Regions from separate parts of the Arthrobacter sp. ok909 genome, predicted to be linked through region 2. Evidence: predicted binding sites of a transcription regulator. Region 2 holds the regulator's gene; the other holds the start of a gene.

Region 1 (7,174 bases), on a different contig from region 2:
CCATGCCGGCGCCAGGGCAATGCGGCCCCGAGGGGTCCGGCCCAGTAGCCCCTCGCGAACGAGGTAGGGCTCGGCGACCGTTTCCACGGTCTCGGTTTCCTCGCCGACGGCGATCGCGAGGGTGGACAGGCCCACGGGGCCGCCGCCGAACTTGGTAATGAGGGCTTCCAGAACGGCGCGGTCCAACCGGTCCAGGCCGCGCTTGTCCACCTCGTACATGTCCAGGGCCGCGGACGCCGCCCGCGCATCGATTTGTTCGATGCCGTGCACGAGCGCCCAGTCCCGGACCCGCCGCAGGAGCCGGTTGGCGATGCGCGGCGTGCCCCGGGACCGTCCGGCGATCTCGCTGAATCCTGCCGAGTTGACCTTCAAGTCCAGCAGCCCGGCCGAGCGCCGCAGGACGAGTTCCAGCTCCTCGACGGAGTAGAACTCGAGGTGGCCGGTGAATCCGAAGCGGTCACGCAGCGGCCCCGGGAGCAGGCCGGCCCGTGTGGTGGCGCCGACCAGGGTGAAGGGCGGCAGCTCCAGCGGGATCGCGGTGGCGCCGGCGCCCTTGCCGACGACGATGTCGACGCGGAAGTCCTCCATCGCCATGTACAGCATTTCCTCTGCCGGCCGGGACATGCGGTGGATTTCGTCGAGGAACAGGACTTCGCCCTCGGAGAGCGAGGACAGGATGGCCGCGAGGTCGCCGGCGTGCTGGATGGCCGGCCCGCTGCTGATCCGCAGCGGAACGTTCATTTCGGCGGCGATGATCATGGACAGCGTCGTCTTGCCCAGGCCCGGCGGACCCGAGAGCAACACGTGGTCCGCGCTGCGGCCGCGCATGCGCGAGGCTTCCAGGACGAGGGACAACTGCTTCCGGACGCGGTGCTGGCCGACGAAGTCGTGGAGGTTCTTGGGCCGCAGGGCGGCTTCGATGGCGCGCTCCTCCGGCTCCTCTCCCCCGGTGACAATCGACGGCTCAGCCACGCGCGCCTACCCGGTTCCCGGCGCGGGCGCCGTCCTGGCCCAGCCACCGCAGGGTTGCGCGGAGGATTTCCGCCACGTTGCCGTTGGCGGCCAGATCGGGGGAATCGGCGAGGGATTTGTCGATGCTGGCGGCGGCATCCTTTTCGGACCAGCCAAGGCTGGTCATCGCCGCGATGACCTGCGGCTTCCAGACGGACTCGGCGGACACCGCCGGGACCGACGCACCCGCGGTGCCGTGCGGTACGAGCTTGCCGGCGAGTTCCAGCACGATCCGGCCGGCCACCTTGGGTCCGATGCCGGGGACCTTCGTGAAGGCCTTGCCGTCGCCGGAGTGGGCGGCCACCCGGATGGCTTCGGGTTCGTGGACGGCCAGCACGGCCAGGGCGAGGCGGGGTCCGACGCCGCTGACGCTGAGCAGGACATCGAACACTTCCCGCTCGTCGTCGCTCGCGAAGCCGAAGAGCGTCAGCGAGTCCTCGCGCACGATCAGGGACGTGAACAGCTTGCCTTCGTCCCCCACCCGGAGGCTGCTGAGGGTCTGCGGCGTGGCGTTGACGCTCATGCCGGCCCCATTGAGGTCGATCACGGCGGAGGACAGGCCAACATGCGCTACGGTTCCGCGAAGAAAACTGATCAAAGCCGGGCTCCTGGGGTTACAGCGAAACCGGGCATATCAAGGAAGGGCAACCCGGTTATCCGAACATATCTACGAATAGCGTAGCAAGCGCCGCGGACATTCAGCGCGCACGGCGCGCTTTTGCCTCGGCGTCGGCCCATGCGCGCTGGGCGGGGGTGAGGGACTGGCTGCCCGGCCCCGTGGTCACTGCATCCTTGGTGGACGTGCCGTTCCCGGCACGCCAGGCGTGGGTAATGGCCAGGGCGAGGGCGTCAGCGGCGTCGGCCGGCCGCGGCGGCGCGTCCAGCCGGAGGATCTTGGTCACCAGTTTGGTGACGGCGTCCTTGTTGGAGGTGCCGCTTCCCGTGACGGCGGCTTTGACTTCCGACGGCGTGTGCAGCGCCACCGGGATGCCGCGGCGCGCGGCGGCCGCGATGACCACGCCGGAGGCCTGGGCCACCCCCATGACGGTGCTGACGTTTAGCTGGGAAAAGACCCGTTCAACGGCGAGGACGTGCGGTTCGTACGTGTCCAGCCACTCGTCGATCGACGTTGCGATGACGAGCAGCCGCTGGTCCAGGCTCTCCTCGGGCGAGGTTCCCACGACGCCGAACGCCACCATCGTGGCGCGCCGGTTCTTTTCGACGTCAACCACACCGATGCCGCAACGGGTGAGGCCCGGGTCAACGCCCAGGACGCGCAGCGTCACGCTGGGGCCGTCAAGACCGGGCCTCAAAATCACGGCGACGTGACAGCGTCACTCGGCTTCCAGTGCGGCCTGCACTTCGTCGCTGAGGTCGGCGTTGCTGTAGACGTTCTGGACGTCGTCGAGTTCCTCCAGGGCATCGACGAGCTTCATGAACTTCTTGGCGGCGTCGAGGTCCAACGGCACCTGCATCGAGGGCACAAACTCGGCCTCGTCGGTGTCGTATTCGATTCCCGCTTCCTTGAGCGCGTCACGGATGGCCTGCAGGTCGGTGGGCTCGGAGTGGATCTCGAAGCTGTCGCCGTTGTCCTTGACTTCCTCGGCACCGGCGTCGAGGACGGCCATCAGGACGTCGTCCTCGCTCAGGCCGTTCTTCGGCAGCGAGACGACGCCCTTGCGGCTGAAGAGGTAGCTGACCGAACCGGGGTCCGCGATCGTGCCGCCGTTGCGGGAGATGGCGAGGCGGACCTCGGAGGCGGCGCGGTTCTTGTTGTCCGTGAGGCACTCGATCAGCAGTGCGGAACCCTGCGGGCCGCGGCACTCGTACATGATCTCGGTGTAGTCGACGACCTCGCCAGTGAGGCCGGCTCCGCGCTTGATGGCGCGGTCGATGTTGTCAGCAGGCACCGAGGTCTTCTTGGCCTTGGTGACAGCGAGTTCCAGGCTCGGGTTGCCGGCAAGGTCCGGGCCGCCCATGCGCGCGGCGACTTCGATGTTCTTGATCAGCTTGGCGAAGGACTTGGCCCGTCGGCTATCGAGGATGGCCTTCTTGTGCTTGGTCGTCGCCCATTTGGAGTGGCCTGACATGCTTTACGCTTCTCCTCTGATCATTCGAATAAACAGTTCGTGCACGCGTTTTTCCCCTGTCACTTCCGGGTGGAAGGAGGTCGCCAGCAGCTGGCCGGAACGCACAGCAACAATTCTAGCCGTCCCGTCCAACGACTCGGGGTGGCCGGCTTTGGAGGGTTCCACCTGGGCCAGGACCTCGACGCCCCCGCCGACGCGCTCCACCCAGGGACCGCGGATGAAGACGGCGTGGACCGGAGCCACGGCGCCCCCGTCGGCGCTGAACTCCAGCCCCTTGAAATCGAGGTCCGTCTCGAAGGACTCCCGCTGCCGGCCGAAGGCGTTGCGGCGCACGGTGATGTCGAGCCCGCCGAAGGTCTGCTGCGGGTTCCCGGCGAGATCCGTCGCGGGGTCCGCGATTTCGTCCGCGAGCAGGATCATGCCGGCGCAGGAGCCGTAGACGGGCAGGCCGGCCCGGATGCGCTCGCGCAGCGGATCGCGGAGTCCGAAGATCCTGGAGAGCTTGTCGATCGTGGTCGACTCGCCGCCGGGGATGATGAGCCCGTCCAGGCCGTCAAGTTCGGCGGGGCGGCGGACCCCGACGCCCGAGGCGCCGGCGGCCTCAACGGCATGCAGGTGCTCCCGGAAATCGCCCTGAAGCGCCAGGACGCCGATCCGGAGGCCTGAACCCGCGCGGGATTCAGGGGAAATAGAGGGGGTGGTCATCCCCACAGCATAATGTGCCGCGCCTGCCGGGGACGCATGCGACCGGACCCGGCGTCCGGGTTCCATGCCTCTGCTGGGATATATTACAGAGCATGCTTTACTTCAGCGTTCCGCTCGGCAAGCTCGTCCGCCGGGTCTCCCGGCTCAGGGGCGGAGGCTCGGCCCTTCCCGGGCTTGTGGTCGAAAAAATCGATCCCGGCTTCATGCAACGGACACTGTCCACGCTGCCCCTGGGGGTCGCCGTCGTCAGTGGCACGAACGGGAAAACAACCACCACGAAAATGGTGGTGGAACTGCTGGAGAGCCAGGGACTGAAGGTCTTCACGAACCGCACCGGCAGCAATTTCACCCGCGGCGTGGCCGCGGCGCTCTTGGGCGAGGTGGACTGGCGCGGCCGGCTGGATGCCGACGTCGCGGTCCTGGAACTGGACGAGGCGCACGCGGTGCACTTCGTGAACAAGGTCCCGCCGCGCTACAGCCTCCTGCTCAATGTCCTCCGGGACCAGCTGGACCGGTTCGGCGAGATCGACAAGACCGCCGAGCTCCTCCAGCACATCGCCTCCCAAACCACCGGGACCGTGGTCCTGAACAGGGAAGACCCCCGCGTCGCCCGGATCGCGGCGACCCTGGACGGGCCGGAGGTGCTCTACTTCGGGCTGGACGATTCCCTCCTGAGCACCTTCCCCAACGACGACGACATGCGCGCGGCCCCGGGGAGCCCGGTCCCGGCCGCCCCCGCCCGGCCGGCCGCCGACGTCGTGCTGCGCCGCGTGGGCGTCGATGACGCCGATTTCGAGTACGACGGCGGGACGGTCACCACCGCGATGAAGCTGCGCGGCGTCTACAACATCTTCAACGCCGCCGCCGCGCTGACCCTGGCCCGGGCGATCTCAGGCGCCCGCGGCACGGGCACCGACCAGGCGGGACTGCTCACGGCCCTCTCCCAGGTGGCGCCGGCGTTCGGCCGCGGCGAGAGCCTTGTGGTCGATGGCCTGCCGCTGGAGCTGGTGCTGGTCAAGAACCCCAGCGGCTTCCGGCTCGGCCTGAAATCCTTCCCGGCCGCCGGGTATGCCACCATGATCGCCATCAATGACAACTACGCCGACGGCCGGGACATGTCCTGGCTGTGGGACGTCGAATTCGACACCCTCCGCGATGGCGGCGTGGACCAGCTCACGGGCTCCCGCGCCTACGACATGGCGCTGCGCCTGCAGTATGACGACGTCGCCGTCGGCGCCGTCGACACGGAGATCGCGCCGGCGCTGGCCGCGTTCATCCGCGGCGCCCAGGGCAAGCCGAAACGGGTCTTCTGCACGTATACGGCCATGCTGGCGATCCGCCGCGAGCTGTCCAAAATCACCACAGTGGAGGTGGTCTCATGACCCCCCAGTCCCCGGAATCGCACGAGCTCTCCTTCGGGCACGAGCTCCCGCCCGAAGACTCCGCCGCCCCGAGCAAGGGAACCATCCGGGTCCTGCAGCTCTACCCGCGGGACATGAACATCTACGGCGACTGGGGCAACGCCCTGGTCCTGGCCCAGCGGCTGCGCTGGCACGGTTACACCCCGGAACTGCTCGAATACAACGTCGGCGACCAGTTCCCCGCGGACGTGGACCTCATTGTGGGCGGCGGCGGGCAGGACAGCGGACAGCTCGTCATCCAGGATGACCTTCTCTCCCGCGAGTCCACGCTGAAGCAACTGGCCGAGGACGGCACCCCGATGCTCGTGATCTGCGGGCTCTACCAGCTCTTCGGGAAGTTCTTCAAGACGCGGCTGGGCTCGGTCATCCCGGGCATCGGCATCCTGGACGTGGAGACCCACGGCACCGACGAACGCCTGATCGGGAACGTCACCGTCTCCTCCCCCGAGTTCGGCAACATCCTCGGCTACGAGAACCACAGCGGCCAGACCACCCTGGGACCCGGCGTGCAGCCGCTCGGAACCACGGCCAAAGGCACCGGCAACAACAGCACCGACGGCCAGGAAGGCGCCCGCTACCGCAACATCGTGGCGAGCTACCTGCACGGCTCACTGCTCCCCAAGAACCCGGCCCTGGCCGACTTCCTGATCCGGACCGCCGTCGAACGCAAGTACGGAAGCTTCACGCCGGGCACACCGGACGACTCCTACGCGGTACTGGCGCGTGAACACGCCGCACGCCGGCCACGCTGATTCCCGGGCAGGCGACGGCATGCTGATTGAGCGGGACACCCCCGAGCGGGAGGACGTCCGGCAGCTTCTGGCCGGGCACCTGGCCGACATGTACGCGACCTCCCCGCCGGAGAGCGTTCACGCCCTCGATCCCGCCGCCTTGGCCGGACCAGGCATCAGCTTCTGGACCGCGCGGGGGGACTTACGGCTTCTTGGCTGCGCGGCAATGAAGCACTTGGCCACCGGCGACGGCGAGATCAAGTCGATGCGCACCGCGGAACCGGCGCGCGGGCAGGGCGTCGCCGCGGCGCTGCTCCGCCATCTCCTGGCCGAGGCCCGGACCAGCGGGTACCGTCGGCTGTTCCTGGAGACCGGCAGCCACGAGTTTTTCGCCCCCGCGCGGCGGCTGTATAACCGGCACGGCTTCGCGGAATGCCCGCCGTTCGCCGGCTACGAGCCCGATCCGCACAGCGTCTTCATGAGCCTCGACCTCACTGCCGACATCGAACAGCCGGCCGCCGCCGGGTAGCCCGTGGGCCGCCGGCCGGTGCCGGTCTGGTTCGCGTAGCTGTCCACCGGCCGGGTCTGCCATCAACGCGCCCGGACGAAAGCCAGGACGTCCCGGGGCACCCGTCTGCTGGATGCCGTCCGGACATGGCCCCATCGCTGATAGACGGTGAGGGTGCAGTCCGGGATCAGACGCGCGGTCTCCTCGATGACGGACCGAGGGAAGAACGCGTCCCGGCCGCCGCAGAGGAGCAGGACGGGCGGCCGGATCAGCGGCAGAATGGACCGCGCGTCGAAGGCCAACCCGGCCCGGGCCTCGGTCAGGACGTCCGCGCCGGGGCAGCCGGAACGGCCCATCACGCGCCTGCCGACGGCGGGTCCTACCAGCGTCCGCAGCCAGTGCGTGCGCGGACCGCGGAAGAGGTACTCCGCCAGGGCAGTCCCCGCGCCGGCCGTATCGCCGCCGGTGACGGCCGCAGCCATCCGGTGGTCCACGTCCTTGCCCCACGCGCTGAGCTCGGCCCCCGTGACCACCAAGGCGATGTGCCGGAACGACTCCGGGTGGAAGGCGGCCAGGTGCTGCCCGATCATTCCGCCGAAGGATTCGGCCACCACCAGGTCCACCCGTCCCCCGAACTCCTCGGCAATCAGCCGTGCGTAGTCCTCAGCCATGTCGGCGACCGTGTGCGACGGCGGCATGTTGCGCCGG
Region 2 (7,174 bases):
GCGTGTGAAGTTCGTCCTTGCCGATCCGGATAGGCGGGTTGGACCAGATGGTGTCAAAACGCAGTTCGGGGTCCACAGCCTCCGGCGTGCTGGCGGTGACGTTGGTGAGTCCCAGCAGTGCGGCGTTTTCGTTGGTCAGGGTCACGCAGCGCTCGTTCACGTCCACCGCGTAGACGCGGGAGTGCGGTGCCCGCAGGGCCATGGTCAGGGCAATCGGGCCCCAGCCGCAGCCGATATCAAGCAGGTTTCCCTGCGGAGCCGGAGCCGGGACATCTGCCAGCAGCACGGCCGTTCCCTTGTCGATCCCGTCCGGGCTGAAGATCCCTGAGGACGTCTGCAGCCGGCGCGTCTCACCGGCAAGGTCCACGGTGAGCGGCTTGCGGGTGAAAGGCCCGGCGGGCTGGGCGCTGAAATAGTGTGCAGACTCCATAATGGGCCAGATTAGTTGGCGGTCCACCCGAATGGGAAACCGGACGGGACGCGGAACGGCGTCCGGGCCCGGGTACGCAACCCGGGTACGCAACGGAACGGCCCGGTCCCAGCAAGGAACGGCGGCCGAGCCCTGGAACGGGGCGTGAACGATCCCGGCGGCCCTCCCCGAACGGCGGACCCCGGCCCCGAACGGCCCACCCCGAGGGAGCCAGCTGCGCGAACCGGGCGAGCTTCAGCGTCTGCTAGGCTTAAAAGCATGATCTTGATCTCCAAGTAGCCGGCACGGGTCTCATCCCGTCCCCGCAGCGACGCAGGTAAACGCCTTCCGCTCAGTGCCCCCATCGCCCTGTCGAGTTATCTCGCCAGCAGGTGCACGAAACACTTGGAATCCAACCGCTTTTCTCGGCAACGCCTTGGCGGCGGCCCTTCTTTCCTTGACACCGTGCATGGCCCGATTCGGGGCCGGCCCGGCGGACGGCAATTACCTCACTGCGTTCCCGCAGCCAGGCGCCTCGGGCGCCTCTCCCACCAAGCCGCTCTCTTCACCTAGCTGTTTTCTTCAACTTGCTGTTCTCTCTACCCAGCCAGCGCTCCGTCCGGAGCCAGCCCTGCCCCCGGCACCGTTGCCGCGGGCATTCCAGGAGGCCTGCATGACCCCTCGCCGTCAGCCCAGCGCGAATACCGCCCCACAGAGCACCAATCGGCACTATTCTGAAATAGCCGAACCCCTAAAGGAGACCATGACCAGCCAGCCCAACACCGGACCCGATTCAGCCGCCCAGGACATGAGCCCTGCGGAGATCCAGGCTGTTATCGACCGGATCCTCTCCAAGGACACCCCTGCCCCGAATGCGGGCCGCGGCACCGGAGTCAACGACGCGGCCGGCACGAGCGCCGGCGGCCAGAAGGCGGTGTTCGGCACGGCACAGGCCATCTCGCGCCTGGACGACGTGTACACGAACTTCGACGGCGACCAGCAGGACCTCGAGGAACGCCACGCCCTGCGCCGCAAGGCGGGCCTGTCCACCGAACTCGAGGACGTCACCGAGGTCGAATACCGGCAGCTGCGCCTCGAACGCGTGGTCTTGGCCGGACTCTGGAGCGAAGGTACCCTCGCCGACGCCGAGAACTCCCTGCGTGAACTTGCCGCCCTCGCTGAGACAGCCGGCTCGGAGGTCCTGGACGGGCTCGTCCAGCGCCGGGCCAAGCCCGACCCCGGAACGTTCCTCGGCTCCGGCAAGGCGCAGGAACTCAAAGCCATCGTGATGTCCACGGGCGCCGACACCGTAGTGGTCGACGCCGAACTCGCCCCGTCCCAGCGGCGCGGCCTGGAGGACATCGTCAAGGTCAAAGTCATCGACCGCACCGCGCTCATCCTGGACATCTTCGCGCAGCATGCCAAGAGCCGGGAAGGCAAGGCACAGGTGGAACTGGCCCAGCTCGAATACCTGCTCCCGCGCCTGCGCGGCTGGGGAGAGTCGATGTCCCGCCAGGCCGGTGGCCAGGTGGGCGGCGCCGGCGCCGGCATGGGTTCCCGTGGTCCCGGTGAAACCAAGATCGAACTGGACCGCCGCCGGATCCGCACCCGCATGGCCAAGCTGCGGCGCGAAATCGCCGCGATGAAGCCCGCCCGGGAAACGAAGCGCGCCAACCGTCGTCGTAATGCCGTGCCGTCAGTAGCGATCGCCGGCTACACCAACGCCGGGAAGTCCTCGCTCCTGAACCGCCTGACCGACGCCGGGGTGCTGGTGGAGAACGCCCTGTTCGCCACCCTGGACCCCACCGTGCGCAAGGCAGAAACCGCCGACGGCCTCGGCTACACGCTGGCGGACACCGTGGGATTCGTCCGCTCGCTGCCCACCCAGCTCGTGGAAGCATTCCGCTCCACCCTGGAAGAGGTGGCCGACTCGGACCTCATCCTGCACGTCGTCGACGTCTCGCACCCCGACCCCGAGGGCCAGATCGCCGCAGTCCGGGCAGTCTTCAGCGAAGTCGACGCCCGCAAGGTTCCGGAAATCATCGTCCTGAACAAGGCCGACGCCGCCGACCCGTTTGTGGTCGAACGGCTCAAGCAGCGCGAACCGCGCCACGTGGTGGTCTCGGCACGCACAGGTGAAGGCATCCCGGAATTGCTCAAAGCCATCAGTGACGGCATTCCGCGCCCCGGCGTGAAGCTTGAGCTGTTGATCCCGTACAACCGTGGAGATCTGCTCAACAAGCTCCATGAGACCGACGCCGAGATCCTCAGCCTAGAGCACGAGGAAACCGGCACCCGGGCCGTGGTGATGGTGCGCGAAGGACTCGCCGCTGAACTGGATCCCTTCATCAGCAATGACTGAGGCTGCGGTGACCAAGGCCAAGGCCGGATCCTCGGACGCCGGGGCCGCTGACGCGGAACCGGCCGACGGAGGGACGGGCGAGGACGCCGCGGACGGCAACACGGCGTCCGGCAACACGGCCGGCGGGACTGGCGAGGAGTTCGTGATTGAGCTGCTCGACCGTGCCGTGTCCGGCATGGGTGGCCAGAGCCGCGACGGCCAGCACGAAATGGCCCGGCAGGTGGCGCGCGCGATCGACAGCGGCGACCACCTGCTGGTCCAGGCCGGCACCGGCACCGGCAAGTCACTGGCGTACCTGATTCCGCTGATCGCCCACTCGCTGACCAGCAACAAGCCCACCCTGGTCTCCACTGCGACCCTGGCACTGCAGACCCAGATTGTCGGCCGCGACCTGCCCCGGCTGCTCAAGACCATCACCCCGGCCCTGGAGCGGCCCGTCAAGGTTGCCTTGGTGAAGGGCCGGTCCAACTATGTGTGCCGGCACAAGATCGAGGGCGGCTTCCCGTCCGAGGAACCGTCCGAGGGGCAACTGTTCTCCCTCGGCGAGGACACGTCCGTGCCGCACTTTGCCGCCGCGCTGGGCGGGCCTTCCTCCCAGCTCGGCAAGGAAGTGGTGCGCCTGCGCGAATGGGCGGAGGAGACGGCCACGGGGGACCGGGACGAACTCATGCCCGGTGTCACGGACCGGGCCTGGCGGCAGGTCTCCGTCACGTCCATGGAGTGCCTCGGCGCGCAGAAGTGCCCGCTCGCGGCCGAATGCTTCAGTGAACTGGCCCGGCAGAACGCCGCCGATGCCGACGTCGTGGTCACCAACCACGCCATGCTCGCCGTCAGCGCCTTCGAAGGCCTGGCGGTCCTGCCCGAGTACGACGTCGTGGTGGTGGACGAGGCCCACGAACTGCAGGACCGCGTCACAGGCGCAGTCTCCGGCCAGCTCTCCGTGGCGATGGTCCACGCCGCCGCGTCCGGGGCCCGTAAGCACACAGGCATCACCGTGGACGCCCTGAACAATGCCGCCTCCCACCTGGAGCTCGCCATCGAAGGCGTCCCCAGCGGGTTGATGCCCAACGGCCTGAACACCGAGCAACTCGACTGCATCGACCAGTTGCGCGACGCCTGCCGCGCCGCGCTGTCCGATTCCAAGGGGGACAGTTCCACGACGGCCGACGGCGGTCGCCAGCTCGCCCGGTCCCGCCTCATGGTCATCCTGGAACTTTGCGAACGCCTCCTGGCCGCGCGGGAAAACCGCGAAGTCGTGTGGTTCTCCCGCAATAGCAGCTTCGACCCGGCGCAGGGCTACTCCCAGCCGGACGAGACCGCGCCGGCCTTGATCAATGTGGCCCCGTTGAGCGTCGCGGGGCGGCTGCGTGAAGGACTGTTCGCGGACCACACCGTCATCCTGACATCGGCCACGCTCGCCATCGGGGCGGCGTTCGAGCCGGCCGCCGGAGGCCTCGGCCTGGTCGGCAGCGGCGCCCCGAGCTGGACCGGCGTCGACGTCGGGTCCCCCTTCGACTATCCGAAGCAGGGCATCCTCTATGTCGCCCAGCACCTGCCCAAGCCCGGGCGCGGCACGTCCCCGGAGGCTCTGGACGAACTCGAGAAACTGATCCGTGCCTCCGGCGGCGGCGCCCTGTGCCTGTTTTCCTCCCGGCGAGCGGCGGAGGAGGCCGCCGAGGCGATGCGGCCACGGCTGGGCCTCAGCATCCTGTGCCAGGGGGAGTCGAGCATGACAGCGCTCGTGCGGCAGTTTGCCGACGAGCCGGACACATGTTTGTTCGGCACGATGTCCCTGTGGCAGGGCGTCGACGTTCCCGGAGTGTCCTGCCGCCTGGTGGTCATTGACAGGATTCCGTTCCCGCGGCCGGACGACCCGCTCATGACAGCACGTTCCCGTGCGGTGGCGCAGGCCGGCGGCAACGGCTTCATGTCCGTCTCGGCCACGCACGCCGCAATCCGCCTGGCGCAGGGCGCCGGCCGGCTGATCCGCTCGACCTCGGACAAGGGTGTGGTGGCGGTGCTGGATTCGCGGCTGTCCACGGAGCGCTACGGCGGGTTCCTCCGCGCCGCGCTTCCGCCGTTCTGGCCCACCACGGATCCTTCGATCGCCGTGGCCGCCTTGAAGCGGCTGGCGAAGGACTCCGCAAAGAACTAAAAGCGGGGGCCGGAGCCGCGGCTCCGGCCCCCGGAAGCCGTCCCTTGGAAGCCGTCCCCGGGAGGCCTGCCACGGGGTGGCTACAGGGAGCGGAGCACCGAGACGACCTTGCCCATGATCACGGCGTGGTCGCCGAGGATGGGCTCGTACTGGGTGTTTTGCGGTAGCAGCCAGGTGTGGCCGTCGCGCTGGCGGAACGTCTTGACCGTTGCTTCATCGTCGAGCAGCGCAGCCACGATGTCGCCGTTCACGGCATCACCCTGGCGGCGGACAACCACCCAGTCGCCGTCGCAGATGGCGGCATCGATCATCGAGTCGCCGGCCACCTTGAGCATGAAGAGTTCGCCGTGGCCCACCAGTTGGCGCGGCAGGGGCATGACGTCCTCCACCACCTGGTCGGCGAGGATCGGTCCGCCGGCCGCGATGCGTCCGACAAACGGCACCATTGCCGTGTCGGTGGCGCTGGCGAGTTCCGTCACGGAGAGGCCACCGACGGCGCGGAGGCCGCTGGATTTCTCGACGCCCGAAATGGCCCTCGTCCCCTCGTCCAGGGTCAGCGGCATGAGCACTTCCATGGCCCTTGGACGCTTTGGGTCCCGACGCAGGTAGCCGAGCTTTTCAAGTTGGGACAGCTGATGGGTCACGCTCGACAGGCTGGCGAGTCCGACGGTGTCGCCGATTTCGCGCATGGACGGCGGGTAGCCGTTGTCACTGACGGAGCGCTGGATCGTTTCCAGGATTTTCTTCTGCCGGACGGTCAGGCTCTTGGGGGCCCGTGCAGGCTGGGCGCTCCGTGAGCTGGCCCGGCCGCCGGTGGCTTGTGCTGCCATGTTCGCCAACGCCTTTCCGTTCCACCCGGCCGCCGTGGCTGCTGTCACCGGGAACTTCCGGCCTGAAATGTCAGACCCTCCTGATCAACTACCGATGAACGAGTTCACAAGCTGTTGTTCTTTCCCTCAAAAGTAGGCCAGCGGCATCGCTTTTTCAAACATTTGTTCTAGCGAGTCTCGACATCGTTCGTTACTAAGTGCTAAAACAGAACTAGCAAAGTTCGAATATGTGTTCGATTCCGGCTTTTACGCCCCGAGCGCATTATTCGGTTCTATGTTCGAATGTTCGGCCGGTTGGCGGCGAGTACGTGGAGTACGCCGGGCGGCACCGTATGGTCCAGGAGGGCTCAGTTCATGTCAGCAGCAAGCGCGTTTCACAGCACCTTTGATCACAGCATCACGGGCCGCGAGGTCGCCCGGCGGCCGAAGCAGGCGCCGCTGCGGCTCACCCGGCGCGGACGGTTCGTCTTCTTCGGGATCCCGCTGATCCTGCTGGCAGCGCTCATCTTGTCGTTCAGCGGATTCCTTACCGCTCCGGCCAAGGCGGCGGATTCCGCGGACCAGCTCAATGTGACGCCCACTGTTTCCGTGACTGTCCAGCCGGGGGAGTCACTCTGGGCCATTGCGGGGACCGTGGCGCCGGAACGCGATCCCCGTGACGTCGTGGCCGATATCGTGCAGTTGAACAACCTTGACGCCGCGCGTGTAATGCCGGGCCAGCAGCTGTTCGTTCCGTCCAAGTAGGTACCGCCGGCGACCGTCCCGGGCGTCACAGTTTCAGCGCCCGTCCCGCTTCCACTTAAACTGGTCACGTGACTGACCAGCTTGAGCGCCTCAACCGACTGCCCCTCCGAACCAATCTGCGCGGCCTGCGACCGTATGGCGCACCCCAGCTGGACGTCCCCATTCTGCTCAACGTCAACGAGAACACCCATGGTGTCCCGGCCGACGTCCGCGCCGCTATCACCGAGGCTGTCAGCGCCGCCGCCGCGGGGCTGAACCGGTATCCGGACCGGGAGTTCACCGAATTGCGGGAAGCCCTGGCCGAGTACCTTGGCCACGGCCTGGGCGCGGAGAACATCTGGGCCGCGAACGGCTCCAACGAAGTACTTCAGCAAATCCTCCAGGCGTTTGGCGGTCCCGGCCGGACGGCCCTTGGTTTCCCTCCCACATACTCGATGTACCCGCTGCTGGCCGCCGGCACGGACACGGAGTACATTGTTGGCGCCCGCGCGGCGGACTACGGGCTCAGCGCGGAATCGGCTGCCCGCCAGGTCCGGGAGCTGCAGCCCAACATTGTCTTCCTGTGCTCCCCGAATAACCCCACCGGTACCGGACTGGGTCTTGATGTCGTCGAGGCCGTCTATGCCGCCGGAGAGGCCAGCCAGACCATCGTGATCGTAGACGAGGCGTACCAC

The links. Region 2 encodes LexA, which represses DNA repair genes until DNA is damaged. Its sites were predicted from a motif close to TCGAACANNTGTTCGA; they were not measured.
Region 1: a site for LexA is predicted at 1,669-1,684, ahead of ruvA (Holliday junction branch migration protein RuvA). Genes of this name have one in related genera too.

Annotation. Positions count from the first base shown of each region.
Region 1 is NZ_FNJS01000010.1:128,478-135,651, reverse strand. Features, by position in the region: gene ruvB (Holliday junction branch migration DNA helicase RuvB) at 1-972, opposite strand, end outside; gene ruvA (Holliday junction branch migration protein RuvA) at 965-1,609, opposite strand; gene ruvC (crossover junction endodeoxyribonuclease RuvC) at 1,710-2,297, opposite strand; gene BLR03_RS10585 (YebC/PmpR family DNA-binding transcriptional regulator) at 2,346-3,101, opposite strand; gene pdxT (pyridoxal 5'-phosphate synthase glutaminase subunit PdxT) at 3,105-3,806, opposite strand; gene BLR03_RS10575 (Mur ligase family protein) at 3,899-5,188, shown strand; gene BLR03_RS10570 (type 1 glutamine amidotransferase) at 5,185-5,979, shown strand; gene BLR03_RS10565 (GNAT family N-acetyltransferase) at 5,999-6,487, shown strand; gene BLR03_RS10560 (alpha/beta fold hydrolase) at 6,550-7,174, opposite strand, start outside.
Region 2 is NZ_FNJS01000003.1:184,993-192,166, forward strand. Features, by position in the region: gene BLR03_RS04280 (class I SAM-dependent methyltransferase) at 1-430, opposite strand, end outside; gene hflX (GTPase HflX) at 1,173-2,771, shown strand; gene BLR03_RS04290 (ATP-dependent DNA helicase) at 2,764-4,926, shown strand; gene lexA (transcriptional repressor LexA) at 5,007-5,756, opposite strand; gene BLR03_RS04300 (LysM peptidoglycan-binding domain-containing protein) at 6,111-6,500, shown strand; gene BLR03_RS04305 (histidinol-phosphate transaminase) at 6,569-7,174, shown strand, end outside.